Regions from separate parts of the Mesorhizobium sp. BH1-1-4 genome, predicted to be linked through region 1. Evidence: predicted binding sites of a transcription regulator. Region 1 holds the regulator's gene; each other region holds the start of a gene.
What was found. The regulator PhoB, encoded in region 1, activates phosphate uptake and scavenging genes when phosphate is short. The targets are predictions, from matches to a motif close to TGTCATNNANCTGTCAT.
Positions count from the first base shown of each region.

Region 2: phnC (phosphonate ABC transporter ATP-binding protein) is a predicted target of PhoB. The motif match lies at 2,600-2,616, and genes of this name have one in related genera.
Region 3: ppk2 (polyphosphate kinase 2) is a predicted target of PhoB. The motif match lies at 4,491-4,507, and genes of this name have one in related genera.
Region 4: phnF (phosphonate metabolism transcriptional regulator PhnF) is a predicted target of PhoB. The motif match lies at 6,016-6,032, and genes of this name have one in related genera.

Region 1 is NZ_JAIUIN010000044.1:13,240-21,201, forward strand. It holds gene pstS (phosphate ABC transporter substrate-binding protein PstS) at 1-45, shown strand, start outside; gene pstC (phosphate ABC transporter permease subunit PstC) at 114-1,097, shown strand; gene pstA (phosphate ABC transporter permease PstA) at 1,101-1,952, shown strand; gene pstB (phosphate ABC transporter ATP-binding protein PstB) at 1,949-2,752, shown strand; gene phoU (phosphate signaling complex protein PhoU) at 2,778-3,485, shown strand; gene phoB (phosphate regulon transcriptional regulator PhoB) at 3,501-4,190, shown strand; gene LB569_RS31735 (ROK family protein) at 4,288-5,532, opposite strand; gene xylF (D-xylose ABC transporter substrate-binding protein) at 5,804-6,844, shown strand; gene LB569_RS31745 (sugar ABC transporter permease) at 6,988-7,962, shown strand, end outside.
Region 2 is NZ_JAIUIN010000018.1:112,083-119,022, forward strand. It holds gene phnK (phosphonate C-P lyase system protein PhnK) at 1-424, shown strand, start outside; gene phnL (phosphonate C-P lyase system protein PhnL) at 427-1,134, shown strand; gene LB569_RS24430 (DapH/DapD/GlmU-related protein) at 1,131-1,769, shown strand; gene LB569_RS24435 (DUF1868 domain-containing protein) at 1,855-2,565, shown strand; gene phnC (phosphonate ABC transporter ATP-binding protein) at 2,695-3,552, shown strand; gene phnD (phosphonate ABC transporter substrate-binding protein) at 3,664-4,572, shown strand; gene phnE (phosphonate ABC transporter, permease protein PhnE) at 4,628-5,584, shown strand; gene phnE (phosphonate ABC transporter, permease protein PhnE) at 5,588-6,940, shown strand, end outside.
Region 3 is NZ_JAIUIN010000002.1:356,820-364,781, forward strand. It holds gene LB569_RS05230 (GntR family transcriptional regulator) at 1-432, shown strand, start outside; gene LB569_RS05235 (DUF982 domain-containing protein) at 553-786, shown strand; gene LB569_RS05240 (hypothetical protein) at 858-1,004, opposite strand; gene LB569_RS05245 (glycosyl transferase family 90) at 1,205-2,176, shown strand; gene LB569_RS05250 (glycosyl transferase family 90) at 2,294-3,265, shown strand; gene LB569_RS05255 (aldo/keto reductase) at 3,289-4,332, opposite strand; gene ppk2 (polyphosphate kinase 2) at 4,612-5,532, shown strand; gene LB569_RS05265 (dihydrofolate reductase family protein) at 5,756-6,400, opposite strand; gene hemB (porphobilinogen synthase) at 6,781-7,812, opposite strand; gene LB569_RS05275 (DUF2066 domain-containing protein) at 7,921-7,962, opposite strand, start outside.
Region 4 is NZ_JAIUIN010000018.1:102,294-110,255, forward strand. It holds gene LB569_RS24365 (aldo/keto reductase) at 1-149, shown strand, start outside; gene LB569_RS24370 (ABC transporter substrate-binding protein) at 490-1,485, shown strand; gene LB569_RS24375 (sugar ABC transporter ATP-binding protein) at 1,639-3,192, shown strand; gene LB569_RS24380 (ABC transporter permease) at 3,189-4,154, shown strand; gene LB569_RS24385 (zinc-binding alcohol dehydrogenase family protein) at 4,219-5,235, shown strand; gene phnF (phosphonate metabolism transcriptional regulator PhnF) at 5,244-5,993, opposite strand; gene phnG (phosphonate C-P lyase system protein PhnG) at 6,112-6,573, shown strand; gene phnH (phosphonate C-P lyase system protein PhnH) at 6,573-7,184, shown strand; gene LB569_RS24405 (carbon-phosphorus lyase complex subunit PhnI) at 7,187-7,962, shown strand, end outside.

The sequences.
Region 1 (7,962 bases):
GCCGACATCCAGGCCGATGGCAAGCCCGTCTACGCCGGCGAGTAATATTCTCGAAGGAGCGCCGCATCACAGCGGCGCTCCTTTCTCATCAACCTGAAAGAGCCGAGCTTGATATGAGCGCTGTCCAGGAAGCCTTGCCAGCCGTTAAAGGATCGCGCGACGCAACCGTTCGACGGTTCGCGTTGACCGATTCGATCTTCCATGGAATGACCCGCGCCGCCGCGATATTGGTGCTGGTCCTGCTCGGCGGTGTTGCGATCTCGCTGTTTGCCGGTTCCTGGCAAGCGCTGTCGACCTTCGGCTTCTCCTTCCTGACCACCGAAAGCTGGAACCCGGTGACGGAGAAATTCGGCGCACTGGCGCCGATCTACGGCACCATCATCACCTCCGCGATCGCCATCCTGATCGCCGTGCCGCTCGGCATCGGCATCGCCATTTTCCTCACTGAGCTTTGCCCGCGCCCGCTGCGGCGCCCCATCGGCATGGCGGTGGAATTGCTGGCCGGCATCCCTTCCATCATCTATGGTATCTGGGGCCTGTTCGTGCTGGCACCGTTCCTGCAGACGACGGTGCAGCCTTTCATCATCGCCGTGTTCCATGGTGTCCCGGGCCTCAGCAGCCTGTTCGCCGGCCCCCCCTACGGTATCGGGCTGCTGACCTCGGCGATGATCCTGGCCATCATGATCCTGCCTTTCATCACCTCGATCACCAAGGACGTCTTCGATACGGTGCCGTCGGTGCTGAAGGAATCGGCTTACGGGATCGGCTGCACGACCTGGGAGGTCACGCGGCGCGTCGTCATTCCTTACACGCGCATCGGCATCATGGGCGGCGTCATGCTCGCTCTTGGCCGCGCACTCGGTGAAACGATGGCGGTGACCTTCGTCATCGGCAACGCGCACCGGATCAGCACCTCCCTGTTCGCGCCGGCAACGACGATCTCGGCGACCATCGCCAACGAATTCACCGAAGCCGTCGGCGATCTCTACACCTCCTCGCTGGTCGCGCTCGGCCTGATCCTGTTCGTCATCACCTTCATCCTCCTTGCCATCGCTCGCTACATGCTGATGCGCATAGACGCCCGCACCGGAGCCTGACCGATGTCGACAGCCGCATCGCTTCACCAGAGCCGCAAACGCAGAAATGGCGTGATGATGACGCTGTGCGTCATCGCCGCCGGCATCGGCCTTGCCTGGCTGGCGCTCATCCTTGGCGCTCTGCTCTACAAGGGCCTCTCGGGCGTCAATCTTGCGGTCTTCACGGAAATGACGCCGCCGCCCGGCGACGCCGGCGGCCTGCTCAACGCCATCTACGGCAGTGTGGTGATGACCATCATCGGCATCATCGTCGGCACGCCGATCGGTGTGCTGGCCGGCACCTACATGGCCGAATATGGCCGCTTTTCGAAGCTAACCACCGTGGTGCGCTTCATCAATGACATCCTTCTGTCTGCGCCGTCGATCATCATCGGCCTATTCGTCTACGAACTGATGGTGCGGCCGATGGGGCATTTCTCGGCGATCGCCGGCGCCGTAGCGCTTGCCATCCTGGTCATCCCGGTTGTGGTGCGCACCACGGAGGACATGCTCAACCTGGTGCCCAACGCCTTGCGCGAAGCCGGCACCGCGATCGGGGCGCCGCGCTGGGTGGTCATCCGCTCGGTTGCCTATCGCGCCGCGATGTCGGGTATCGTCACCGGCATATTGCTGGCCATCGCCCGCATCTCCGGCGAGACAGCGCCGCTCTTGTTCACCGCGCTCAACAACCAGTTCTGGTCGAGCAATCTCAACGCGCCGATGGCCAGCCTGCCTGTCACCATCTTCCAGTTCGCTCTCAGCCCCTATGAGGAATGGCAGCAACTGGCCTGGACCGGTGCACTCATCATCACATTGACGGTTCTCGCGCTCAGCATCTTTGCGCGCAGCCTGACCGGACGCAGAGAGGACAAATGAGCCAGATGTTGTCTCCAGACATGACGATCGCCACAGAGGCAGCCGCCAAATCCAAGATCGAGGTCAAGAACCTCAATTTCTACTACGGCCAGTCGAAGGCCCTGAAGGATATCACCTTGTCGCTGCCCGAGCGCAGCGTCACCGCCTTCATCGGCCCTTCGGGTTGCGGAAAGTCGACGCTGCTGCGCGTCTTCAACCGCATCTACGAGCTCTATCCCAAGCAGACCGCAGAGGGCCAGGTGCTGCTCGATGGCCAGAACGTTCTTGACCGCTCGCAGGACCTCAACCTGCTGCGCACCAAGATCGGCATGGTGTTCCAGAAGCCGACGCCGTTCCCCATGTCGATCTATGAGAACATCGCTTTCGGCGTCAGGCTCTATGAGAAGATCAGCAAGGCCGAGATGGATGGCCGTGTCGAGCAGGCGCTGAAGCGTGCGGCATTGTGGACCGAGGTCAAGGACAAGCTCAACGCCAGCGGCCTCAGCCTTTCCGGTGGCCAGCAGCAGCGGCTTTGCATCGCCCGCACCGTGGCAGTGAAGCCGGAAGTCATTCTGCTCGACGAGCCGGCCTCGGCGCTCGATCCGCTGTCGACCGCCAAGATCGAGGAGCTGATCGACGAATTGCAAGCCGACTACACGATCGTCATCGTCACCCACAACATGCAGCAGGCGGCGCGCGTGTCGAAGCAGACGGCGTTCATGTATCTGGGCGAGCTGATCGAGTTCGACAAAACCGAGAAGATCTTCACGTCGCCCCGCGAGAAGCGCACCCAGGACTACATCACCGGCCGCTTCGGCTGATCGCACGCATACGAGGACCAGGATCATGGCCGAACACACGGTTGCAGCCTTCGACGAAGATCTCGGACAGATCAGCAGGCTGATCAGCGACATGGGCGACCTCGCCGGCTCGATGGTCGGCGGCGCCACCAAGGCGCTGCTGAACTCCGACAACGCTCTTGCCCAGCGCGTCGTCTCCGACGATGCCATCATGGATGCGCGCCAGCGCGAACTCGACGACCGCGCCATAACGCTGATCGCCAAGCGGCAGCCGATGGCCGACGATCTGCGTCATGTCGTCGGTTCGATCCGCATGGCCGGCGACCTTGAACGCATCGGCGACCTTGCCAAGAACATCGCCAAGCGCGTCGGCACTGTCGGTCTCAGCGCCACGCCGCGCGACCTTTCGCATTCCATCGACGCCATGGCGCAACTGGTGCTGATCCAGGTGCATGGCGTGGTCGAGGAATATGCGGCCGGCGATGCGTCGGCACTGGCCAAACTCAGGAATGACGACGAGCGCATCGACGTCAAATACACCTCGGTGTTCCGCGAACTGCTGACGTACATGATGGAAGATCCGCGCAACATCACCGCCTGCACGCATCTGTTGTTCTGCGCCAAGAATCTCGAGCGCATCGGCGACCACGTGACCAACATCGCTGAAAATGCATACTATGTGCTGACCGGCACGCAGCTGCCCGCCAATCGCCCTAAGCAGGACGAGACCGCGATGTCGGCGCCGGCGGTATAACAGGGTGACAGGCCGATGATCGCGCCGCGCATCATGGTGGTCGAGGACGAGGAACCGCTTGGCGTGCTCCTCCGCTACAATCTGGAATCGGAAGGTTACCAGGTCGAAGTGGTGACGCGCGGCGATGAAGCCGAAATCCGGCTGCAGGAAAACGTCCCCGATCTCCTGGTGCTCGACTGGATGGTGCCGGCAGTGTCCGGGATCGAACTCTGTCGGCGCCTGCGAATGCGGCCCGAGACCGAGCGGTTGCCGATCATCATGCTGACGGCGCGCGGCGAGGAAAGCGATCGCGTGCGCGGCCTGTCGACGGGTGCCGACGATTATCTGGTCAAGCCGTTCTCGACGCCGGAATTCATGGCCCGCATCAAGGCGCTGCTGCGCCGCGCCAAGCCGGAAGTGCTGTCCAGCGTGCTCAAGGTCGGCGACATCGTGCTCGACCGTGAATCGCACCGGGTTTATCGCAAGAAGAGCGAGATCCGGCTCGGACCGACCGAGTTCCGGCTGCTGGAATTCATGATGCGCCATCCCGGCCGGGTGTTCTCGCGCAGCCAGCTGCTCGACAATGTCTGGGGTGAGACGATCTATATCGACGAGCGCACGGTGGACGTGCATGTCGGCCGGCTGCGCAAGGCGGTCAACAATGGCCGCATGCCCGACGTCATCCGCACCATCCGCGGCGCGGGCTACGCGATCCGCGAGGATTAGGTCTCCGATCCCGGATCGCATCCGTTGGTGAGTAGCTCAAACGGCTTCGGTCAACCTCCAACGTTGATGCAATTCGCGACTTCGGCGCCAGGTCCGCTCAGGCCACGTTCTTCCCTGAACCTGTTTTCGCCTGCACGCCCGGCGCGAAAATCTCCTGGTCGACGAAGGTCAAGGCGCGCATGGCGCAGCCTTCGCGGATGAGCGGCAACTCGTTCGGCTCGGTGTCGAAGGAAATCGATCCCGAATGCTGGCCGCCGGCCGTCTGGGCGATGGCCTCGCGCAAGGCCGGCTCGATCAGGTCGAAGGCGGCGGCGCTGACGCCGACCATGGCGACGGGTGCGGGATCGATCAGGGCGAACAGGCTGCCGAGACCGTATCCCAACGCTTCACCGGCCTTGCGGTAGGCTTCGCGCTCCGGTCCGTCGCTTTCCCGTGCGGCCGCGGCGAGTGTCCGCATCTGCGCGTCGCTGACGTCGGCGACCGGTTCGGTGTCCTCGCCAAGCTGTCTGGCGTTGCGCAGGATGGCATAGTTGCCGGCATAGGCCTCGACGCAGCCACGCCGGCCGCAGCGGCAGAGCGCGCCGCCCGGGCGATGGATAATGTGGCCGAACTCGCCTCCGGACGAATGGGTGCCGGTGAACAGTTCGCCCTTCAGCACCAGGCCCATGCCGATGCCGTGCGAGAGCAGGATGGCGATGAAGTCGTCGCGGTAGCGTTGGGGGTCGCGCCAGCGCAGCGCCACCGCCATCATGTTGCAGTCGTTCTCCATGGTGGCTGGGATGCCGAATTCGGCTTCGAGTATGTCGGCGAAGGCAATGTCCGTCCGCGGCGTGATCGGCGACCACAGCATGGCACGCGCCTCGGTGTCGGTGATGCCCTGGATCGCCAGCGCGATGCGGGCAACACTGCTGACATCGAGATCGGGGTCCTCGAGGCGGCGCCGCACGATTGCCGTGCATTCGCTGATCAGAGCTTCACGCGATATGGTCAGCGTGTCCAGCCGGCGCTGTTCCTCTGATATCACCTGGCCGGCATAATCGATGACGGCGACGGACAGGAAATTCAGCGACAGCACCACGGTCATCACAGCCGCGGCCTCGGGGTTGAGGCCGAGGCCAACCTGCGGCCGGCCGCGTTTGAGTGAGCCGGCCTCGTTCGGCTTGCCTTCGGTCAGGATACCCTCGCCGATCAGGTCGGCTGATATCGCCGATATGGTCGAGTGGCTGAGGCCGGTGGTGGCGGCGATCTCGGTGCGCGAGGGCTGACCGCCCCGGCGCACGGCTCCTATCACCATTGCGCGGTTGCGCCGGCGCAGATCGTCGTGGCGGATTCCGACCGACATGCTTCCCACATCCTCCCCCGTTGCCGCGGCTCTTGACGCCCCCTCGAACATCGCCGGCAACGGGGTAGAATACTGGCAGATGCATCTGGAGCTGTCATTATTTATTCCGAGACTCGAAAAAAGGGTCTCGGCACCTCAAAATCCATCAGAATCGATGTTGACAGTGTTCCGGCGATGGACCAGTGTTTTTTCGAGGCTCGAAAAAATAGAGCCTTTGTGCCGGCCCTCGGGTCAGTTTGGTCGCGCCAATACGCGGCGCAGGGAGGATATCATGAAGAGATTCACAGCCGCCATCCTGGCGGGTGTCGCCATGTCGCTGACGCTGGCTTCGGTCGCGCAGGCGAAGGACAAGGTCATCGGCGTTTCGTGGTCCAATTTCCAGGAAGAGCGCTGGAAGACCGATGAGGCCGCCATGAAGAAGGCGATCGAGGCCGCGGGCGACAAGTACATTTCCGCCGATGCGCAGTCCAACCCCGGCAAGCAGCTGACCGACGTCGAGAGCCTGATTTCGCAGGGCGCCAATTCGCTGATCATCCTGGCGCAGGATGCCTCGGCGATCGGCCCGGCGGTGCAGAAGGCGCTCGACGAGGGCATTCCGGTCGTCGGCTATGACCGCCTGATCGAGAACAAGGACGTCTTCTACCTGACCTTCGACAACAAGGAAGTCGGCCGCATGCAGGCCCGCGAAGTGTTCAAGGTGAAGCCTGAAGGCAACTACGTCTTCATCAAGGGCTCGGGTGCCGACCCGAATGCCGATTTCCTGTTCTCGGGCTCGATGGAAGTGCTGAAGGAAGCCATCGATTCCGGCAAGATCAAGAATGTCGGCGAAGCCTATACGGACGGCTGGCTGCCCGCCAACGCCCAGAAGAACATGGAACAGTTCCTCACCGCCAACGACAACAAGGTCGACGCGGTGGTCGCGGCCAATGACGGCACCGCCGGCGGCGTCGTCGCCGCGCTGACGGCGCAGGGGCTCGCCGGCACCGTGCCGGTCTCCGGCCAGGACGGCGACCACGCCGCGCTCAACCGCATCGCGCTCGGCACCCAGACCGTGTCGGTGTGGAAGGACGCGCGTGAACTCGGCAAGAACGCCGCCGAGATCGCCTCGCAGCTCGCCGACGGCAAGAAGATGACCGACATCGCCGGCGTGAAGGACTTCACGACGCCTGGCGGCAACACCGTCAAGTCGCTGTTCCTGACCCCGGTCGCCATCACCAAGGACAATCTCAACCTCGTCATCGACGCCGGCTGGATCAAGAAGGACGAAGTCTGCGCGGGCGTCGCAGCCGGCAGCGTCGCGGCCTGCAACTGAGTTTGACCGCTTGAAGAAATGAAGGCGCCGCGGCCCCCAAGCCGCGGCGTTTTCTCAAAAAGATTTGTGTTTCCGCGTCACGCGGATAGCTTCTAGGCTGGGTTCGGCATCCGCGTCAGACGGCCAGCCGGTGGGAGAAAATCATGACCGATACGACGTCCAATCCGCAGGCCGACACCGCGCGCGCCTCGGAACTCGGCGCTGTCGCCCGGTTCCTGAAGGCGACCGAGATCGACACCCGCATGCTCGGCATGATCGGCGCCCTGCTGCTGATCTGGGTCGCGCTGCATGTGATTTCGAGCCTGCGTCTGGGCGTCAATCCGCTCGATTTCGACAGCCGCACCTTTCTCACGCCGCGCAATCTGTGGAACCTGTCGGTGCAGACGTCCGCGGTCGCCATCATGGCCTGCGGCATGGTGCTGGTCATCGTCATGCGCAACATCGACCTGTCCGTCGGTTCCGCCGAAGGGCTGATCGGCATGGTCATGGGCTTTGCGCAGGTGCATTTCCTGGTTCGGTTCGTAGGGCTTGAACTCGGCAATCCATGGATATGGGTCCTGGCCCTGGTCATCGGCCTGGCGCTCGGCCTTCTGATCGGCGCCTTCCAGGGTTTCGTCATCGCCTATCTCGAAGTGCCGGCCTTCATCGTCACGCTGGGTGGCCTGCTGGTCTGGCGCGGGGCCGCCTGGTGGGTCACGTCGGGCCAGACGGTGGCGCCGCTGGACGCCACCTTCCAGCTGATGGGCGGCGGACCGGCCGGATCGATCGGCGCAACCTGGAGCTGGGTCGTGGGCATCGTCGCCTGCCTGGCCGTCGTGTTCGCATTGTTCAACGGGCGGGTGCAGCGCAAGCGCTTCCGCTTCCCGCTGCGGCCGATCTGGGCCGAGACGCTGATGGGCGCCGTCACCTGCGCCGTCATCATGGGCGCCGTCTGGCTGGCCAACTCCTATCCGTGGCCGATCGGCATCGTGAACCGCTACGCAGCCGCCAACAACATCACCGTGCCCGAGGGCGGGCTGTTCATCGCCCACGGCATTGCGATCCCCGTGCTGATGGCGGTCGCCGTCGGCCTGGTCATGACCTTCATCACCAACCGCACCCGTTTTGGCCGTTATGTC
Region 2 (6,940 bases), on a different contig from region 1:
CGTCGGCGACCGCCACTACGGCAAGATCCGCGCCACGGCCGTCGACTGGCTGTCGCGCGTCGAGATCGAGCAAGACCGCATCGACGACGAACCCCGCGCCTTTTCCGGCGGCATGCGCCAGCGCCTGCAGATCGCCCGTAATCTCGTCACCGGTCCACGGCTGGTGTTCATGGATGAACCGACCGGCGGTCTCGACGTCTCGGTGCAGGCGCGCCTGCTCGACCTCTTGCGCGGGCTCGTCACCGATCTTGGCCTTGCCGCGATCGTCGTCACCCACGACCTCGCGGTGGCCCGGCTTTTGTCGCAACGCATGATGGTGATGAAGGATGGCCGCGTCGTCGAAAGCGGCCTCACGGACCGCGTTCTCGACGATCCGCGCGCGCCCTACACGCAACTGCTCGTCTCTTCCATTCTGCAGGTGTAACGATGCCGACCCCTCTCGTTGTTTCCGACGTCGCGAAAAGCTTCACCATGCATCTGCGCGACGGCATCAAACTGCCTGTCGTCTCCGGCGTCTCCTTCTCCATCAAGGCGGGTGAATGCACCGTGCTCGGCGGCCCCTCCGGTGCCGGCAAGAGCTCGATCCTGAAAATGCTCTACGGCAACTACGCCGTCGACGAAGGCCAGATCATCGTCACGCACGAGGACGGGCTGATCGACCTCGCCCACGCCAATCCTCGCACCGTGCTTGCCATACGTCGGCAAACGATCGGCTATGTCAGCCAGTTCCTGCGCACCGTGCCGCGCGTCTCGGCGCTCGACGTGGTCGCCGAACCGCTGGTCGAGCGCGGCGAGGAGCGCGAGACGGCAAGAGGCAAGGCACGGACCTTGCTGGCCCAGCTAAACCTGCCGGAAAAGCTCTGGATGCTGCCGCCGGCAACCTTCTCAGGCGGCGAACAGCAGCGCGTCAACATCGCGCGCGGCTTCATCACCGAGCATCCGATCCTGCTGCTCGACGAGCCGACCGCATCGCTCGACGCCACCAACCGCGACGTGGTGATCGAACTCATCGCCGCCAAGAAGACGGCGGGCGTCGCCCTGCTCGGCATCTTCCACGACCATGATGTGCGCGAGGCGGTGGCCGACCGCATCATCGACGTCACCGCCTTCGCCCTGGGAAAACTCGCCGCATGACCAGGAAATTGTCGGAGACGCCGCTTGTCCACCCCACGGCGGAGGTACACAACTCGACGCTCGGCCGCTGGACCGAGATCGCCGACCGCAGCCGGGTCTCGGAAAGCGAACTCGGCGACTATTCCTACATGATGCAAGACTGCGCCGTCTGGTGCGCGACGATCGGCAAGTTCGCCAACATCGCGGCAAGCGTGCGCCTCAACGCCACCAATCATCCGACCTGGCGGCCGACGCTGCACCACTTCACCTATCGCGCGTCGGACTATTGGGACGACGCCGAGCATGAACGCGAATTCTTCGCCGAGCGTCGCGCCAAACGCGTCACCATCGGCCACGACACGTGGCTCGGCCACGGCTCGACCGTCCTCCCCGGCGTCACCGTCGGCGATGGCGCGGCGGTTGGCGCCGGGGCGGTGGTGTCGAAGGACGTCGCGCCCTACACGATCGTCGCCGGCGTGCCGGCCAAACCGATCCGCGAGCGTTTCGACCGCCGCACCGCCGAGCGCTACCAGGCGCTTGCCTGGTGGGACTGGGATCATGCCAGGCTGCGCGCTAGCCTCGAGGATTTCCGGGAATTGACCGCCGAGGCGTTTTTGGAGAAATACGAGGGAAGCGCGTCGGGCAAAGAGGCATAGCCCTAACATCATCGTCATATCGCCGGCCTGTTCATATCCCTGACACAGGACTCGTACAGGACGCCATCTCCCCAAGGAGATCGCCATGCTCGACACCGTCAGACCCTCGCTCACTGGATTCTTTGCCGGCTCCAATCCGACGCGGCCAGTGCATCTCGGCACGCGCTACGACGCGTCGGGCAATTTTCTCCTGGAACCTGGCAACACGGTCGTCAGTCATCTGGTCAGCGGCTCGCCCTCGGAAGCCGTGGTGCTCGCTGTCCGCGATCGGATGATGGCCATGCCGGACGCCGACCGTCTTGCCTTCACGCCGGTCTCCAGCCTGCACATGACGCTGTTCCAAGGCATCATCGAATATCGCCGCCGGCTCCCCTATTGGCCGTCCGACGTGCCGCTCGACACCAGCATCGACGCCATGACCCGCCTCTACCTCGAACGCCTGAAAGGCTTCCAGGGCGCCGGGCCGTTCAACATCAAGGTGGTCGAGATCGTGCCGACCGGCCTCACCGTTGCCGGCGCGACCGACGAGGACGTGCGCATCATGCGTGAATGGCGCGACGCGCTCGCGGTGCCGTTCGGCTACCGGCACCCCGACCATGACGCTTACGTCTTCCACATCACCTTCGCCTACCAGATCCAGCGTCTCGCCGACGACAGGGCTGCTGCCTGGCGCGCGCTTTTCGACGAGAGTCTGGCGCTTTTCGGCCGGGAGGCCCCGGTGATCGAGATCAAGCCGCCTGCCTTCTGCGCATTCCGCGACATGAAGCATTTCGAGGAATTGCTGATGCTCGGCTGATCGCCAGCAGGACGCGGCCGTCGTATCTGTGGAGCGTAACAAAACTGACATGCTGGCGACATGGCAGGTTCATGTGGCTGCGTTAGGCGAGTGCCTGACGATCAATATGGACCGGACTGGAACCAGCCCATGTCAGCAAGCTCTGCCACGCTCGAAATCCGCGGTGTCAGCCGACGATTTGGCAAGAACACCGCCGTCAGCGACGTCAGCATCTCGATCCCGCAGGGGCAGATGGTCGGCGTCATTGGTCGTTCGGGTGCCGGCAAATCAACTCTTCTTCGCATGATCAACCGTCTTGTCGACCCCAGCCAGGGGTCGATTTTTTTTGACGGCGCCGAGGTTTCGCAATTGCGCGGCTCGCCGCTGCGGCGCTGGCAGCGCGATTGCGCCATGATCTTCCAGCAGTTCAACCTGGTGCCGCGCCTCGACGTCCTGACCAATGTGCTGCTTGGCAAGCTGAACCACCGTTCCACCCTGTCCAACCTTCTGGGCATGTTTTCGCGCGCCGAGTGCGCTGAGGCGGTCGCCGCGCTCGAGCGGCTCGACATCGCCCGTACCGCTCTTCAGCCCGCCGGCACGTTGTCGGGTGGACAGCAGCAACGCGTCGCCATCGCGCGCGCCATGATGCAGCAGCCCAAGGTGATCCTCGCCGACGAGCCGATCGCCTCGCTCGACCCGCTCAACGCCAAGGTGGTGATGGATTCGCTGCAGGACATCAATCTGCGCGAAGGCATCACCGTCGTCACCAATCTGCACACGCTCGATACCGCCCGCACCTATTGCAACCGCATCATCGGCATGGCCGCCGGCAAGGTCGTCTTCGACGGGCCGCCGGAGGAACTCGACCGCGAAGCCGTGCGTCTCGTCTATGGCGCCGACAGCAATGGTGGCGAGATATCCGAGGTCATCACCTCCACCAGCGTTGCCTTCAAGCAGAAGATCGCCGCATCCGCCGGACCGCTCGAACCCGCATACCCGGGATACTGAGCCCATTACGGGCCAATGGCGAGCAGCCTGGATCGTCCGCCCGCGTCAAGGGCACTTGTCAAGATCAAGAACGCTGCCGGCGCGGGGCCGGAACTTACAGGAGAGACATCAATGTTCAGGAAGATGGTTTTCGGCGCCGTTTCGGTGCTCGCCATGGCCACCAGCATGGCCCACGCCGCCGACATGAAGGAATTTCGCGTCGGCATTCTCGGCGGTGAAAACGAAACCGACCGGCTGCGCAACTACCAGTGCCTGGCCGACCACCTGAAGACCGAATTCGGCTTCGAGAAGGTTTCGCTGTTCCCCGCCGCCGACTATGACGGCGTCATCCAGGGCCTGCTCGGCGGCACGCTCGACTTCGCCGAACTCGGCGCTTCCGGCTATGCCAGCGTTGTCCTGAAGGACCCGAAAGCCGTCACCCCGATCCTCACCACCAAGCAGACCGATGGCGCCACCGGCTACTATTCGATCGGCCTGGCGCTGAAGACCTCGGGCATCACCGACATCAAGTCGGCCAAGGGCAAGAAGCTCGGCTACGCCGATCCGGATTCGACCTCCGGCTACCTGATCCCGCTGACCCAGATTCCGAAGGAGACGGGCGCTTCGAACGAAACCTTCTTCGCTTCGACCCAGTTCAACGGCGGCCATGAGAACAACATCCTGGCCGTGCGTGACGGCAAGGTCGACGTCGCCGTCGACGATTCCTCAGGCATCGGCGACTTCAAGAACGGCTTCACATCCGGCACCTTCCACAAGGTCGTCGCCAAGGGCGCCGTCGACCCGAACGACTTCGTCGAAGTCTGGCGCTCGGGCCTGATCCCGAACGGCCCGCTGGTCGTGCGCACCGCGCTCGGCGACGACATGACCGCCAAGCTCACCGCCTTCTTCACCGACCTGCCCAAGAAGGACAAGGCTTGCTTCGAAGGCGTCGAAGGCGGCGATTTTACCGGCTATGTTCCGGTGAAGCCGGACTTCTACAACGTCATCGTCGAAGCCCGTAAGGCAGCCATCGGCGGCTAACGGCGAAATCGAAACGGGGGGCACCTCGGGTGCCGCCCTTTTTGCATCTCCGATCATGACCCTTTCCGTGACAGCCCCTTCCGGCGCCACCCACCAGATGGCTGATGCCTGGCGACGCCAGACGTCGCTGCGCCGGTTCTATACAGTGCTTGGCGTCGGCCTGATGCTTGCCGCCATGTTCGCCAGCATGTGGTTCGCCGACGAAGCCAATGCCGGGCACTTCTTCGACCGGCTGCCGCATATTCTGGATTTCCTGAGCTGGCTCATTCCCAAGGACTGGAACGACGTCTGGCGCGCCCTGTTCGACATGGCCTCGCCGCATGACACCGGCACCCAGGAATTCAACTTCCCGCTCGGCCGCGTCTATGTCTGGGGCGGCTTCTACATCCCCGAATATTTCGAGCTGATGATCACCACCGTGAACATGGCGTTGGTCTCGACCTTCATCGGCTTCATTTTCGCGGTGCCCTTTTCCTTCATCGCGGCGCGCAATCTGACGCCCCATCCGGCACTGAGGCAGATCGTCAAGCGCTTCATGGAATTGCTGCGCGCCTTTCCGGAAATCGTCATCGCCGGCCTGTTCGCGGCCATCGTCTCGACCGGTCCGATCGCCGCCATCATCGCCATCGGCCTGCATTCGATCGGCGCGCTGGGCAAGCTGTTCTATGAGATCAACGAGAACATCGACATGCGGGCCGAGGAAGGCCTGCGCGCGGTCGGTGCCAACTGGTTCGAGCGGGTTCGTTTTGCCGGCCTGCCGCAGGTGCTGCCCAATTTCATGTCGTATACGCTGCTGCGCGTCGAGATCAACGTCCGTGTCTCGACCATCATCGGCGCCGTCGGCGGCGGCGGCATCGGCGAGGAGCTGAAGCTCTCCATCTCACGCGGCTTCGGCGCCAAGACGCTGGCGCTGGTGCTGCTCCTGTTCACGACCATCTTCATCATCGACCAGTTCTCCGCCTGGCTGCGCCGCAAGCTGGTCGGTGAGCAAGCCTTTATGATGGGGGCGTAGATCATGGCGACCATGACCGCCGAACAGATGCTGCCGATCGAGGAGCGCTACCCGCAGATATTCCGGCGACCGCTGTACAAACGCTTCACGCCGCTGCTCCTGTTTGCCGGCATTCTGCTCTACCTCATCTATGTCCTGTGGTTCTTCAGCCTGCCGCAGGTGCTGCGGGACTCGCACTGGGAACGTTTGCCGCTCTTCCTGACGCAATGGATCAGCTACGACCTGCAGCCGGAATTCCGCCTCGACCAGCCTGAGATCACGCCGAAATACCCGCGCTTCTCGGCACTGGGCGAGAACCCTGATCCCGACTGGGTGATCAAGAACGCGAATGGCACCTACACCATCCTGATCGATGGGCCGGCTAAGTCCGTCACCTTCGACAAGACCCAGGCGACCATCGTCGTCAACGGCCAGACAATTCCCGTGTCCCTGACTGGCGGCAAGCCGGTGGTATCAGGCCCGGTGCCGGACTGGGTCACCGTGCATGACGACGAAATCGTCGCCAAGATGGGCTTTGTCGGCGAGGTGCGCGTGACCGTCGACCGCGTCAAGGTGCGCAAGCGCTTCCTCGGTTGGGCGAATTTCGTCTTCGACACGCGCTCGCCCTTCTTCGGCAAGTCCGCGAGCGAGGTGATCTCGCTGATCATATCCGGGCCTGAGTTGAAGCCGGGCACCTCGAACCTGGCGCTGGCCGGCGACAACATCTGGAACAACGCCCAATGGCAGCATGGCGATGTCTGGACGAAGCTCTTGCAGACCATCGTCATGGCGTTCCTCGGCACGTTGCTCGGGGGCATCGTCGCCTTCCCGCTTGCCTTCTTCGCCGCGCGCAACATCACGCCGAGCGGTGTGCTGAGCCAGGTGCTCAAGCGCTTCTTCGACTTCATGCGCTCGGTCGACATGCTGATCTGGGCCCTGTTCTTCACCCGCGCCTTCGGCCCCGGACCACTGGCGGGAAGCGCGGCGATCTTCTTCACCGAGATCGGCACCCTCGGCAAAGTCTATTCGGAAGGTCTGGAGAACATCGACGACAAGCCGCGTGAAGGCATCACGTCGACCGGCGCCAATGGCCTTCTGGTGCAACGTTATGGTGTGATGCCCGAAGTCATACCCATCTTCATCAGCCAGACGCTCTATCAGTGGGAATCCAACACCAGGGGCGCCACCATCATTGGTGCGGTCGGCGCCGGCGGCATCGGCCTGAAACTGTGGGAAGCCATGCGCACCAATTCCAACTGGGCAAACGTCTTCTACATGGTGCTGTTGATCCTGCTCGTCGTCTTCATTTTCGACAACATATCCAACTTCCTGCGCCGCCGGCTGAGCCGGACGATCCACGACTACAACAGGATTCAG
Region 3 (7,962 bases), on a different contig from region 1:
CGCGAAGCGGTCGAAGTCGCGGCGCTGCGGCTGACATGCAAGCAAGCCGAGAAGGGTGCCATCGATGTCATCGAGGCGATGCTCGATGCCTGCGACGAAAACACCGCGCGGGAGGAATGGCATCGTGTCGGCATGGATTTTCACATCGAGTTGGCGCGCCTCTCCGGCAATGAATTCCTGTTCCGGGCGGTTCGTGATGCCATGACTCGCCTATCGCGCGCGCGCTGGCTGGAGGTGCGTGACGAAACGGCCCTTGGCCGTGCCTGGCTGGAACATCGCGCCATCCTTGCCGCCACGCGCCTTGGTGAGGGTGATGAAGCCGCGCGGCTGCTGTCGGCCCATATCGTCGGCAACCGCGACCGATTGGTGACGTCGCTCGCCAACGACCGACGTGGCCTTCGCGCCAGGGGATTTGCCGTCGTCGCCGCCTAGCGTGGCGGGGCGCTGGTTGGAAAAACAGGCGGCGTCTGAGGCGAGGCGCACTTTGGGCCTCGCTTCAAGCAAGCCGATGGCGTAAGAGCGGCGATGGAAAACAACCGGTTTGAAACACCCGTGACCGTCAAATCCGTCACGGCGGGAAGCACTCAGCTCTTGCGTACGGCAAGGGAGGCTTCCGACTACCTCCTCAACAACTGGCCCGGCAAGCGCAGCGCCAAGCATCGCGCGGCGCTGCAGGCTTGCCACGACGCGCTTGCCGGCGACAAGCCGGCGATGAATGCCCGACGCGCTTTCATCGCCGCGGCGAGGGAGGTGGATGTTTTCATCAGCGACAAGGCGCCAGCCTGACATAAGCCGGGCAATTTGGGGCTGGCCAATTTGGATTCGCGGTACGGCCCGCATTCGCGGGCCGTATGCCGTTACTCCTCGGTTTCGGTCTCGGTTTCGGCCTCGGGCTTCGTACGTTCGCGCGCGGCAACCTTGGCGGCCAGCTTTTCAGCCTTCTTGGCCGCTTTCTGGCGGTCGCGCTCCTTGCGTTCCTGATCGTAGTTTGGTGCTCGCGCCATATCGGCTCCTTTTGTCACTGCCTTGCGGCCCTGAGACCTGCCTAGGAGCATTAGCCGTCAAACACAACAGCCGAAGCGACAATGCGTGGGTGCCGGCCGTCGAAGAGATGCGGGGCTTGCCAGATGGGCGCCACAATGATGTAGGACAGGCGGGGCGGCAATGAATTGAGATCTGCTTTTTGTTTTTGTTCAAGTGACCGATGGCCACCATTTCGCGGACCGCAGCAAGAGTTTTCTACTATGCGAGAAACGTCGCGCGCGATATCGCCCCGCAAGTTCTGTTTCGCGCCAGGCTGGCTGGCCGTCTCGAAAGCGCCAGGCTTTCCGGCGAGGCGGCGCGTCGCAGGCTGAATTACTACAACAAGCTGCAAGACGGCTTCGCGCCTAGCGCCAATGCCAAGCGCATCAGCAAGCTGCCTTTCACGCCGACCATGTACTATTACGACCTGAAGGAATTCGCCCGCTACTTCGATCCCGGATTGCTCATCGACCTGGAATTCGGCGACGTCGCGAACGTGCCGAAGGTGCCCACGATCGTCAAGGACAGGCCAATCCGCGAGGGCGACCAGAACGCGGTCATCATGAAGCTCGACAAGTTTCGTCACTTCCAGATGCCGGCTGATGCCCTCTCGTTCGCCGACAAGCTGCCGACCGTGGTCTGGCGCGGCGATCTCAACAATCCGATCAGGACAAGATTCCTCGAGGCCGTGCGCGACCTGCCGTTCTGTGACGCAGGCTCGCACAAGCCGAACGCCCCGGCGGAATACGCCAAGCCTTTTCTCAGCATCCGCCAGCACCAGCGCTACCGTTACATCGTCTCGCTCGAGGGCAATGACGTGGCGACCAATCTCAAATGGATCATGAATTCGAAGTCGCTTTGCATGATGCCGCCGCCGACTTACGAGACCTGGTTCGCGGAACGGCAGCTCGAAGCCAATGTCCACTATGTGCCGCTCGAAGCGAATTTCTCGGACATCGCGGACCATGTGGCCTATTTCGAGCGGAATCCAGGGAGTGCGGAGCGCATCATCGCGGCCGCGAACGCCTATTGCCGGACGTTCGACGACGAGCGGACCGAACAGGCGATCTCCCTGCTGGTGCTGTATAAATACTTCGTGCTCTCGGGCCAGATCAAACCTGATCCCGAGGTGTGGCGCTATATAACGGGCTAGGTGCGGGGCGCGCCGTTCGGACACTGCCGGAATGCGTGGCCCAATGGCGCGCAACCATGCCGCGGGAACCATCCCGCTGTTGTCTGTTCAGCGGCGCTTGTTTTGGGCAGGAGAACGATGGCCACCATACAACGAACGACGGCAAGGGTTTTCTACTATGCGCGCAACGTCATGCGCGACATGGCACCCCAGGCGATCTTCCGACGGCGGTTGGCGGGTCGCCTCGAACAGGCCAGGCTCTCGGATGAGGCCGTGCGCCGTCGCCTGAATGACTACAACAAGCTGCGGGACGCTTTTACGCCGGGGCCTGATGCGGTGCGCATCGACAAGATACCGTTTGAACCGACCATGTACTATTACGACCTGAAGGAATTTGCCCGCTACTTCGATCCGTCATTGCTCGTCGACCTGAAGTTCGGCGACGTCAAAGGCGTGCCCAAGCTGCCGACGCTCGTCAAGGATCGGCCGATCCACGCCGACAACGGCAACGCCGTCATCATGAAATTCAACAAGTTCCGCCACTTCCACATGCCGGTCGACGCTGTCGCCTTCGCCGACAAACGCCCGGCGGTGGTCTGGCGCGGCGACCTCAACAATCCCATCAGGACACGGTTCCTGGATGCCACGCGCGACTTGCCGTTCTGCGACGTCGGCTCGCACAAGCGCAGTGCACCGGCCAAGTACAGCAAGCCCTTCCTCAGCATCAGCCAGCATCTGCGCTATCGCTACATCGTCTCGTTGGAGGGCAATGACGTGGCGACCAACCTCAAATGGATCATGAACTCCAACTCGCTCTGTCTGATGCCGCCGCCGACCTACGAGACATGGTTTGGCGAGAGCCAGCTCGAGGCCGGCGTCCACTATGTGGCGCTCGACCCCGATTTTGCCGATCTCGGCGAAAAAGTGCGATATTTCGAAGCGCACCCGGCCGCGGCCGAGCGCATCATCGCGGCGGCCAATGCTTATTGCCGCAAATTCTTCAACGAACGGGACGAGCAGGCGATCTCCCTACTCGTCCTCTACAAATATTTCGTGCTCGGCGGCCAGATCGAACCCGATCTCGAGGTCTGGCGGTTCATCGAGAACTAGCTCTCGCTTCGGCCTGACGCTGGTCAGATATCGCTGCGGTCGAGAACAAGGTCGGCGAGGCCGAAGCGGTCCTTTGCCGTCAGTTGCTGGTGCCAGTAGGGGTAGAGCAGGGGTGGCCGGCTGACGGCGTCGAGACGCTGGCGTTCCTCGGTTCCGAGCTCCAGGGCGGCCGCCGCGAGATTGTCCTTGAGCTGGACGTCGTTGCGAGCGCCGATCACCAGCGAGGAGACGGCGGGCCGGCCGAGCAGCCAGGCAAGCGCCACTTGCGCCGCCGATACGCCTCGGTCCTTGCCGATCTCGACCAGCACATCGACGATCCGCCACAGCCGGTCCTCGTCGCGGATCGGCGGCTCGGACCAGCCGGCAAGCTGGCGGGCGGTTGGACTGTCGCTGCGGTATTTGCCGGAAAGCAGGCCGCCGGCGAGTGGACTCCAGACCAGCACGCCCAGCCCCTGGTCAACCGAGATCGGCAGCAGTTCGTACTCGGCCTCGCGCGCTTCCAGCGTATAATGGATCTGCTGGGTGACGAAGCGTTGCTGGTGGCGGCTGTCGCTGATGGAAAGCGCCTTCATCACCTGCCAGCCGGAATAGTTGGAGCAGCCGATATAGCGCACCTTGCCCTGGCTGACCAAAGTGTCGAGCGCGGCAGCGGTTTCCTCGAGCGGGGTGAGGCCGTCCCACTGGTGGACGAAATAGATGTCGATGACATCGGTCTTCAGCCGCTTCAGGCTTCTCTCGCACTCGCGGATGATATGGTAACGCGACAGGCCCTCGTCGTTCGGACCCTTGCCGATGCGCATCCGCGCCTTGGACGCGATCAGCACATCGTTCTTGCGCTTGCCGCCGAGCGCCTCGCCGATGATCTCCTCGGACAGGCCGTTCGAATAGACGTTCGCGGTGTCGATGAGGTTGATGCCGGCGTCGATGCACATGTCGATCATCCGCTTCGCTTCGGCCAGATCGCTGTTGCCGACCGCGGCGAACGGTCCGGTGCCGCCGAAGGTCATGGTACCAAGCGTCAGTGTCGAAACCTTCAGGCCGGAACGGCCAAGGGTGCGGTATTCCATGTCAGTCCTCGCGATTGTGTTGAGTTGGGGCGCCGCGAAAGGGCGGCCCGCAATGTGACCGTGCATTTGTAGGACAATTCAGTCGGCTTGTCGCCAGGCATCGACGGTGGATCGATCATACATCGCGGAATCAGCAACGGCGGCAATAGCGCGTGGGCTGCAATAAAACCGTCACCGCCGGTCTATATTGAAGTCGGCTCAGGTGTTCCATTCCAGCCGCCGGCGGGCAATTTGGGGACGCCACAGGGAAACGACAGGCTTGCAAGCGGAGCAGTTGATATGACCGAGCTAAGACAGAATTCCCCTGCCAAGGACTGGCTTGAAGCCGAACTCGCCGACACGCTCGACGAAGATTATGAACTCGAAATGTCGGAACCGGCGCTGTCGCTGGAGATCGCCAAGATCTACAAGAACTCGCATCCGCCTTCGATCGATCGCATGCAATATTTTCGTGATCTGATCTCCTTGCAGTCCGAATTGATCAAGCTGCAATCCTGGGTCGCCTATCACAAGAAGAAACTGGTGGTGATTTTCGAGGGCCGCGATTCCGCCGGCAAGGGCGGTGTCATCAAGCGCATCACCCAGCGGCTCAATCCGCGTATCTGCCGCGTCGTCGCGTTGCCGGCACCGACCGAACGTGAGAAGTCGCAATGGTATTTCCAGCGCTACGTTCCGCATCTGCCGGCGGGCGGCGAGATCGTGCTGTTCGATCGCTCCTGGTATAACCGCTCCGGCGTCGAGCGGGTGATGGGCTTTGCCAGCCCCGATCAGGTCGAGGAGTTCTTCCACGACGTGCCGGAGTTCGAGCGCATGCTGGTGCGCTCCGGCGTCACCGTGGTCAAATACTGGTTCTCGATCACCGACGAGGAACAGCAGATGCGCTTCCTGATGCGCATCCACGACCCGATGAAGCAATGGAAACTGTCGCCCATGGACCTGCAGTCGCGCGTGCGTTGGGAACAGTACACCAAGGCCAAGGAAGAGACCTTCGCCCGCACCAACATCCCGGAGGCGCCCTGGTACATCGTCGAAGGCAACGACAAGAAACGGGCGCGGCTGAACTGCATCGATCATCTGCTCAAGCAGATGCCGTATGAAGAGGTGCCGCATGAGGAGATCACGCTGCCCGAGCGCGTCTTCAACCCGGAATATGAGCGCCAGGTCCTGCCCCGCGAACTCTACGTGCCGGAGAAATATTGAGAGGTTCCCTTCTCCCGTCACTATACGGAGAGAAGGTGCCGGCAGGCGGATGAGGGGCAGCGCTGACCTTCTACATTTGAACTCGGCCTGCGTGAAAACGTATTCTGGGCCATTTTTGTTATCGGTGGGGTGGTCGGGAAAGGCAATCTTCGACCGGCAGCGCCGCCCCTCATTGTCCTGCCGGACATTTCTCCCCGTATAGTGACGGGAGAAAGGGCTGTAATTAAGCCCGCTTGATAACCACGTGCGTGGCCAGCGCCGTTGCCACTTGCTCGGTGCACGCGTAGCCAAGCTTCAACATGTCGAGCCCGGCAAAAAGGTTCTCACCTTTGCCAAGCAGCACCGGGGAGATCGCCAGATGCATCTCGTCGATCAGCCTCTCCCGCAGGTACTGGCGGATGGTGTCGACACCGCCGCCCACCCGCACGTCCTTGTCGCCGGCCGCCGACCTTGCCTGCTCGAGCGCCGAATGGATGCCGTCGGTGACGAAATGAAAGGTGGTGCCGCCTTCCATGGTGATCGGCTCCCGCTTGTAGTGCGTCAGCACGAAAACCGGCACATGGTAGGGCGGGTTGTCGCCCCACCAGCCCTTCCACTTGTCGTCAGGCCATTCGCCCCGGATCGGCCCGAACATGTTGCGGCCCAGTATCCAGGCGCCGACATTCTCGAAGCTGCGCGCCGCGAAGTCTTCGTCGACGCCTGTGCCACCGCCATCCTCGCCGAACATCTTGCGGAAGGTGCGGGTGCCGAAAGCCCATTTGTGCAGGGCTTTTCCACCGACGCCGAGCGGATTCTCCAGGTCCTGATCGGGACCGGCGCCATAGCCGTCGAGAGACAGGCTGAAAGCGTTGACGCGAAGTTTGGACATGAGACCTCCTCCTAGAACCAGTTGTATTTTGCAAGTGGTTTCTTCTAGGCAAACTGATTTTGAATTGCAAGCGGTTTTTTGCCGAAAGGGTGTCCGAACCTCGCCGTCCGGTCAGGGCATCGCATGTCCGTTCCTCAGGTCACGGCGAAGTCCGCGTCCTGCATCAGCGGAGGCTTCGCCCGACGGTGAAACGGATCGGGTAATTATCCCACTGGAGGCATTGGCCAACCCTTTTGGGCGGGCGTTGGCTGCTGGCCGCCTTTGACTGCGCTTCAATCCTGCCGCAACAGCCGGTTTTTGTCAGCGGGAATTCGAAGGAGCCGGCGGCCGCTCGAAAGAGTGGTGACATCTCCTGAAAGGCAGTGCCCGGGAAGTCGGGGCTAGCCTTTCAGCATCACAGCCACTTCGGGCGCGAAATAGGTCAGGATGCCGTCGCAGCCGGCGCGCTTGAAGGCGAGCAACGATTCCAGCATCGCCTTCTCGCCATCGATCCAGCCATTGGCGCCGGCCGCCTTGATCATCGAATATTCGCCCGACACCTGGTAGGCGAAGGTCGGCATCTGGAATTCGTCCTTAAGCCGGCGGATGATGTCGAGATAGGGCAGGCCGGGCTTGACCATGAGCATGTCGGCGCCCTCGGCGATGTCCTGTTCGGCCTCGCGCACCGCCTCGTCCGAATTGGCGTGGTCGATATAATAGGTCTTCTTGTCACCCTTGAGCAGACCGGCCGTGCCGACCGCCTCGCGGTAGGGGCCGTAGAAGGCCGAAGCGAATTTGGTGGCGTAGGACATGATCGCCACGTCCTGAAAACCGTTGGCGTCGAGCGCGTCGCGGATGGCACCGATACGGCCGTCCATCATGTCCGAAGGCGCGATGATGTCGGCACCGGCCGCCGCCTGGATGACGGCAGCCGCGGCGACCTGCTCCACGGTTTCGTCATTGACGATGATGCCGTCACGCAGGATGCCGTCATGGCCATGGCTGGTGAACGGATCGAGCGCGGCATCGGTGATGATGCCGATCTCGGGCACCGCGTCCTTGATGGCGCGGGTGGCGCGGTTGATGATGTTTTGCGGGTCGAGGATGTGCGAGCCGGTCTGGTCGCGCAAGCCGAGTTCCACATTGGGAAAGGTGGCAAGGGCCGGAATGCCGAGCTTGGCCGCGCGTTCGGCCTCCTTGACGGCCAGGTCGACCGACAGGCGAAAGACGCCGGGCATTGCGGCGATCGGCTCGCGCACATCCTTGCCCTCGACGACGAAGATCGGCCAGATCAGGTCGTCGACCGAAAGCCTGTTCTCCTGCACCAGCCGGCGCGACCAGTCGGCCTTGCGCATGCGCCTGAGCCGCCGGCTGCCGGTAACGTCGTCGACGCTGCGCGCGCCGGCTGGCTTTGTCGGGGTGAATTTGTTCATGGCCAAAACTCCGGATCGGTGGCTTTTACCACGCGGACGCGTCGCGGACCAATGCGACACGATTGTGCCAGCGTTCGAAGCTGCCCGATCCCAACCGCAAAATCTCGGTCAGGGTTGGCCATTACCCGAAAGAATCCGTGCCGCGCCTGC
Region 4 (7,962 bases), on a different contig from region 1:
CCTTGCACGAACCAGCCGTCGCCACCGTGCTGACCGGCACCGCAAAACTGGCGAACCTGACGCGCAACCTCGAACTGCTCGATATCGACGTGCCGGAGACGGAATATGCCAAGTATCGTCCCTACACTGTGACGCAGGAACTGCCTTGAGGACCATACCCTCGCGATATGCACAATCGCGGTCGGCTTCACAATGCCGCGATCCTATGAAAAGAATGAACATTCCATATTGACTGAGGTATGGAATTAATATTCCATACCTCTATAGAACGGACGGAAGCACCTGACCACGGCAAGGGAGGAACCACGCCAGCGGGTGAGTCATTGCCAGACCGTTTGGGATGACTGACTGGAAACACCGCTTGCATCAGCCGGACCGATGCACTATCAAAACAGAGCAACTGTTTTTTATTGATAAAGTTCTGTTTGGGCCACGCCTATCCGAACGGAGCTTCCGTAAACGTTCACCGGGCGACTTAGGGAGGATCCTATGAAATTCGTGACCAGCATTCTCAACCGCCGCGCCGTCATGGCCCTTGCGGCAGCCTCGATGCTCACCGCCGTCATGCACAGCGCACCGGTTTCGGCGGCTGACGTGACCATCCCGATCATCGTCAAGGACACCACGTCCTTCTACTGGCAGATCGTTTTGGCCGGCGCCCGCAAGGCCGGCAAGGATCTCGGCGTCAATGTGCCGGAACTCGGCGCCCAGGCTGAAACCGACGTCAACGGCCAGGTCTCGATCCTCGAGAACGCTGTCGCCAGCAACCCGGCCGCGATCGTGATCGCGCCTACCGAGTTCAAGGCGCTTGGCAAGCCGATCGATGAAGCGGCCGCCAAGGTCAAGGTCATCGGTATCGACTCCGGCGCCGACTCCAAGGCCTTCACCTCGTTCCTGACCACCGACAACGTGCAGGGCGGCCGCGTCGCCGCTGATGGCCTCGCAGCCGCCATCGGCGCCGCCAACGGCGGCAAGATCGAGGGCGACGTCGCCCTGATCACCAACGCGCCCGGCGCCGGCTCGCTCGAACAGCGCAAGCAGGGCTTCACCGAACAGCTCAAGGCAAAGTATCCGGGCCTGAAGCTGGTCGCCGACAAATATGCCGACGGCCAAGCCACCACCGGCCTCAACATCGCCACCGATCTGATCACCGCCAATCCGAACCTCAAGGGCATCTTCGCCTCCAACCTGATCATGGCGCAGGGCGTCGGTCAGGCCGTCGCCGAGAACAACCTTGGCGGCAAGCTGGCGCTGGTCGGCTTCGACAGCGACGAGAAGCTGATCAAGTTCCTCAACGACGGCGTCATTTCCGCCCTCGTCGTCCAGGACCCCTACCGGATGGGCTATGACGGCATCAAGACCGCGCTCGCCGCCTCCAAGGGCGAGAAGGTCGAGGCCAATGTCGACACCGGCGCCAACCTGGTGACCAAGGACAATATGAAGGACCCCAAGATCGACGCCCTGCTCAACCCGAAGCTGAAGTAAGGGCAGGCAAGATCGAAATCGTTTCCGGGGCCTCCTCGCCCCGGAAACATCCCGCAGCGGCTTGGGAATCGGCGGGCTCGAACTAATCTGATTTCAACGAGTGGAGAGCCGCATCGCCGCCGCCACTCGAAAGACCAGTCTGGGAGGATTGTCATGACGCCGACGGCGCAGGAACTGCATCCGGCCCCCGTTCTGGAACCCGGCAGGACCATCCTCGAACTGCGCGGGCTGGAAAAACGCTATCCCGGCACCCATGCGCTGAAGCCGGTCAATCTTGCCTTCAGATCAGGCGAAATCCACGCCATCGTCGGCGAAAACGGCGCCGGCAAATCGACCCTCATCAAGCTCCTGACCGGCGTCATGCCGCGCACCTCGGGCGAGGTCTTCTGGGAAGGGCAGCCGGCAGCCCTGGCGACGCCGCATGAAGCGATGGCGCTCGGCATCAATGCCGTGCATCAGGAAGTCGTGCTGTGCCGTCATTTGTCCGTCGCCGCCAACATGTTCCTAGGCGAGGAGAATTCGCGTTTCGGCATCCTGCAGCAACGCGCCATGGTCAGGGAAGCGCAGAAGATCATCGACGATCTCGGCTTCGACCTGCCGGCGCATGTCGTGCTGGGTGACCTCACCATAGGCCAGCAGCAATTGATCGCCGCCGCCCGCGCCACGGTGCGCGGCACCAAGTTCCTGATCTTCGACGAACCCACGGCCTATCTCACCCGCAAGGAGGCCGACCAGCTCTTCACGCTCATCCGCCGTCTGAAGGGCGAAGGTGTGACGATCATCTACATCAGCCACCGCATGGAAGAGGTGTTCGAACTCGCCGACCGCGTTTCCGTGCTGCGCGACGGCACGCTGGTCGGCACCAGAAGCATCGCCGAGACCAACGACGCCGAACTGGTCAAGATGATGATCAACCGCTCGATCGAGCAGGTCTACCACAAGGAGCATTTCACGCCGGGCGCTCCGATCGTCGAAACAAGGAACCTGTCCGGCAAGGGCTTCGAGAACATCTCGATGACGGTGCGTGCCGGCGAGATCGTCGGCCTCTATGGGTTGATCGGCGCCGGGCGCAGCGAGTTCGTCACCTCGCTCTATGGACGTCACAAAAAGTCGGCCGGCCAGATCCTGTGGGAAGGCAAGCAAGTCCAGATCAACTCCGAGCATGACGCGATCAAGCTCGGCATGGCGCTGGCGCCGGAAAGCCGCCGCGACCAGGGTCTTTGCCTCAATTTGCCGGTTGGCCTCAACCTCAATTTGCCGATCTACAAGCGCATCTCCAGCAATCTGTTGATCTCGAACGCGAAAGAGAAGGCCGAGGCCGACCGCCAGATCGCTGGCCTGAGAATCAAGACGCCGACGCGCGGCGCGCTGGCGTCGAGCCTTTCGGGCGGAAACCAGCAGAAGATCGTCATCGGCAAATGGCTGGCCCACGGCGCCAAGCTGTTCATCTTCGACGAACCGACGGTCGGCGTCGATGTCGGCACCAAGGCCGAGATCTATCGCCTGTTCGGCGAATTGTTGTCCAAGGGTGCCGGCATCATCCTGATCTCGTCCTACTTGCCGGAGGTCTACGAACTGGCCGACACGCTGCATGTGTTCCGGCGCGGCAAGCTGGTCGCCACGCACGGGTTCCACACCGCCAGTCACGAGGACATTCTCACGCAGGCGCTCGCCGAGAAACAAGAAAAACTGGGAGGACAGACATGAGCATCGAGGCGATCCCCGCCGAAAAACCGAAGCGCAACTACAACGTCCTGTTCGGGCTGACGCTGCTGGCGCTGCTGGTGCTGCTCTGGATCGTCCTGTCGCTGGCGACGCCAAGCTTCGCTTCGGGCAACAACATCGCCAATCTTCTGCGTCAGGGCTCGATGATCGCCATCATGGCGGTCGGCCAGACCTTCGTCATCATCACCGGCGGCATCGATCTTTCCGTCGGTGCGGTGGTCGGTTTCGCCACTGTCGTCGTCGCCCTGCTGATCAATGCCGGCGTACCGATCGCGCTCGCCATCCTGATCACCTTGCTGGTCGGAGTCGCCATCGGCCTTTTCCACGGCTTCGGCATCGTCAAGATGGGCCTGCCGCCCTTCATCATCACACTGGCGACGCTGACCTCGTTGCGCGGCATCGGCCTTCTGATGACCAACGGCAACTCGATCAACATCAACAGCGACAGCTTCACCGCCTTCTCGCGCAATTCCTTTATCGGCATCCCCAATCTGTTCTGGATGGTGATCCTGGTCGGCGTGCCCGCCTATGTCTTCCTGCATCACAGCCGCTGGGGCCGGTACCTGTTCTCGGTCGGCTCCAATGCCGAGGCCTCGCGCCTGTCGGGCGTCAATGTTCAGCGCACCATCTACATGGCCTACACGCTGTCCGGCCTGTGCGCGGCTTTCGTCGGCGTGCTCTTGGCCGCCCGCATCGGCATCGGCAACCCGACCCAGGCCGAGGGCTGGGAACTGCAGGCGATCGCCTCCTCCGTCATTGGTGGCACCTCGCTCTTCGGTGCGGTCGGCTCGGTGCATGGGCCGCTGCTCGGCGCCTTCATCCTTGCCACCATCAACAATGGTGCCAACCTGCTCAACGTCAACTCGTTCTGGCAGCGCATCATCACTGGAGCGCTGATCATCATCATCGTCTACTTCGACGGACTGCGCCGCCGCGGCAAATAACGCATTCCAATCGATCGCCGGCCTGACGCGGGCCGGCGATTTCGCGAACAGACTGGATCAAAGCATGAAAGCCGTCGTCTGCCGCTCGCCCGGCGACCTAGTCGTCGAAGACCACCCTGCTCCCGGCGCTCCGCCTCCCGGCTGGGCTCTGGTGGCGGTCAGCCATGTCGGCATCTGCGGCACCGACTACCATATCTTCGAGGGCAAGCACCCGTTCCTCGCCTACCCCCGCATCATGGGCCATGAAGTATCGGGCACCGTGATCGGGACAGGCGAAGGCGTCGGCCTCGACATTGGCGAGCCGGTGATCATCAACCCCTATCTTTCCTGCGGCGAATGCATCGCCTGCCGGCACGGAAAACCCAATTGCTGTGTGCGCATCGAAGTGCTCGGCGTCCACCGCGACGGCGCCATGTGCGAACAGATCCTGGTGCCGGCACAAAACCTCTATCCCACCAATGGCCTGTCGCTGGCCGACGCCGCCGCCGTCGAATTCCTGGCCATCGGCGCGCATGCCGTGCACCGCGCGCGTTCCGAGCCCGGCGCCCGCACGCTGGTCATCGGCGCCGGTCCGATTGGGCTTGGCACCGCCATCTTCGCCCGCATTGCTGGGCTCGAGGTCAGCTTGCTCGACATGAGCAGCGAAAGGCTGGGCTTCGCGGCAAGCGAATTCGGCTTCTCGATCCTTGACGGCTCACAGACACCCGTGTCCGATCTGGTGCGTGATGTGACATCAGGCGAAGGCTTCGACGTGGTCTTCGACGCCACCGGCAACACCCCCTCGGTGCAATCGGCCTTCGCTCATGTCGCGCATGGCGGCACGCTGGTGCTGGTCAGCGTCGTCAAGGACGACATCGTCTTTTCCGACCCCGAGTTCCACAAGCGCGAGATGACGCTGGTTGGCAGCCGCAACGCCTTGCGCGCCGATTTCGACCACGTCGCCGCCTCGATCCGCGACGGCGCCGTGCCGCTGGCCAAGCTCGTCACCCATCGCACCACGCTCGAAGGAACGCCAAGGGATCTCGCACGCTGGGCGCACGAAAAGTCGGGCCTGATCAAGGCCGTGATCGAGATCGGATAGTCAGGGCGTTACAGTGCCGACAACTTCAGCTCCACTCGCTCCGCGGGAAAACGCGACTCCGAGAACTGGATCGGCTGGCCGTCGGGCGTGACGTTGACCGCCACGGTGACCAGCACGATGGCGCCCGGCTGCAGGTCGAGATCGGCGAGATCGGCGGCGTCCGCATGGCGGGCCGACAGCACGGTCGATTGCCTGAGATAATCGTCGACACCGAAACGGGCGAGCGAAGCGGTGATCGACCCGGTTTGCGCCATCGCCTTGTCGATGCCGGCAAAGCGCCTGGCCTCGAACCAGGCGGCAGCGCGCGACACCGGCCGGCCGTCGGCCTCGCCGCGTGTCTCCAGCCGGATCACCTCGCTGCCACGGGCCAGACGGAGCCCCTCGGCGACGCGCGGGCTGGCGGGCTCGATCGATGAGGCAAGCAACACGATGTGGCGCTCCGAGGTCTGACCCTGCAGGCCTGTCGAAAAGCGCGTGCGCGCGCCGATCGGATAGGACAGCCGCTTGCGCGACAAGACGAAAGTGCCACGCCCCTGCTCAGCCCGCAGCACGCCCTCCTGCACGAGGGCGGATATGGCGCTGCGCACCGTGTGACGGTTGACGCCATAACGTTCCGCCAGTGCGACCTCGGGCGGCAGCGCGGCGTTCTCGGCGAAATCGCCAGTGGCGATCGCTTGCAGGATCCTGTCGGCGATCTGGCGCCACAGCGAGACGCCGCTGCGCCGCTCGATGCTGTCGGCCACATCATGTCCCGTCATGTTTTTGCCCTGCGGCCAATCCTGTCACGCACCCGTCATGGACTCGCGCTAGGTAATATGTATAATTTGTATAGTTGTCTATATCAATAGACAAATTTGGCAACGAGGAAATCAGTCGATGCGAGGACAGGAAGCCCGCGACCAGGCCGAGCGCAAGGCTGCCATGGCCACCTTGGCGCAATCCAGCGGCGACGACATCGTGCGGCTCTGGAACGAGGCAGGTCTGCCATCGCAAGCCGAGATGCTGCGCGGCCCCGAGACCGGCCTGGTCACGCTGCGCGGCCGCATCGGCGGCGGCGGCGCGCCCTTCAATGTCGGCGAAGCGACCGTCACCCGCGCCACGGTCCGGCTGCCGTCAGGACAGGTCGGCCATTGCTACGCGCTTGGCCGCGACAAGCAGAAGGCGAAGCTCGCGGCCATCGCCGACGCTCTCTGGCAGGACCCTGCCCGCCGCGCCGAGGTCGAGACCAGGCTCATCGCGCCCTTACGCTCGGTCCTGACCGTTGCCCACGAAAAACGCCGCGCCGAGACGGCGGCGACGAAGGTGGATTTCTTCACCATGGTTCGCGGAGAAGACTGATGGAGATCGCAGCGCAATCGATCGAGGGCGGCTTCGCCGATCCGGTGTTCAATGCCCAGACCGTTTTCCGCGCGGTCATGGATGCGATGGCGCGGCCGGGCAGCGTGCAGCCTTTGCCGGCCCTGGCCCACCCACCGGCGCCGCTGTCGGCTACATCAGGCGCCATTGCCCTGGCGCTGTGCGACAACGACACGCCGCTCTGGCTCGACCCGGCCCTGCACGTCTCCGCGGCGATCGGCTCTTGGCTTGGTTTTCACACCGGTGCGCCACTGGCCAACACACCGGCCGACGCGCATTTCGCATTTATCGCCACACCGGCCGAGATGATGGCGCTCGACGGCTTCTCACAAGGCACGCAGGATTATCCCGATCGATCGACGACGCTGATCCTGCAGGTCGGCGACCTCACTTCGGGGGCCCCGCTGTTGCTTGAGGGCCCCGGCATCGAAACCAGCGCCACGATCGCGCCGGCGCGGATGCCGCGCCATTTCGTCGAGCAGTGGAAGCAAAACAACCAGCGCTTTCCACGCGGCGTCGACATCGTCCTCGCCACACCGGACGGCATCGCCTGCCTGCCGCGCACGACGCGCATCAAGACGATGGAGGCTTGACCATGTATGTCGCGGTAAAAGGTGGCGAAGCCGCCATTGCCAACGCTCACAGCCTGCTTGCCGACCGCCGGCGCGGCGACCGCTCGGTGCCGGCGCTTCGCCTCGACCAGATCGTCGAACAGCTGGCGCTCGGCGTCGACCGGGTGATGAGCGAAGGCTCGCTCTACGACCGTGAACTGGCGGCACTCGCCATCGTTCAGGCGCGCGGCGACATGATCGAGGCGATTTTCCTGGTGCGCGCCTATCGCACCACATTGCCGCGCTTCGGTTACACCAGACCGATCGACACCAGCGCGATGCTGGTCGAACGGCGTGTCTCGGCGACCTACAAGGACCTGCCTGGCGGCCAGTTGCTCGGTCCGACCTTCGACTACACGCACCGCCTGCTCGACCCCGAGCTGGCCGCCGGCGCCGATGTCGCCGAACCGTTGCAGCGCGCCGGCCAGGCCGAGCCCATGCCGCGTGTCTCGGCCATCCTCGCCCGCGAAGGCCTGATCGAGCCCGATGGCGACATGCCTGGGGATCACATTCCCGGAGACATCACCCGCGAGCCGCTGGAATTCCCGATGGCGCGCGACATCCGCCTGCAGGCACTGTCGCGCGGGGACGAGGGTTTTCTGCTGGCGCTCGGCTATTCCACGCAGCGCGGCTATGCCCGCAACCATCCCTTTGTCGGCGAGATCCGCATTGGCGAGGTGGAGCTTGAGCTTGACGTTCCCGAGCTGCCCTTCGCGGTGCCGCTCGGCACGGTGCGGGTCACCGAATGCCAGATGGTCAA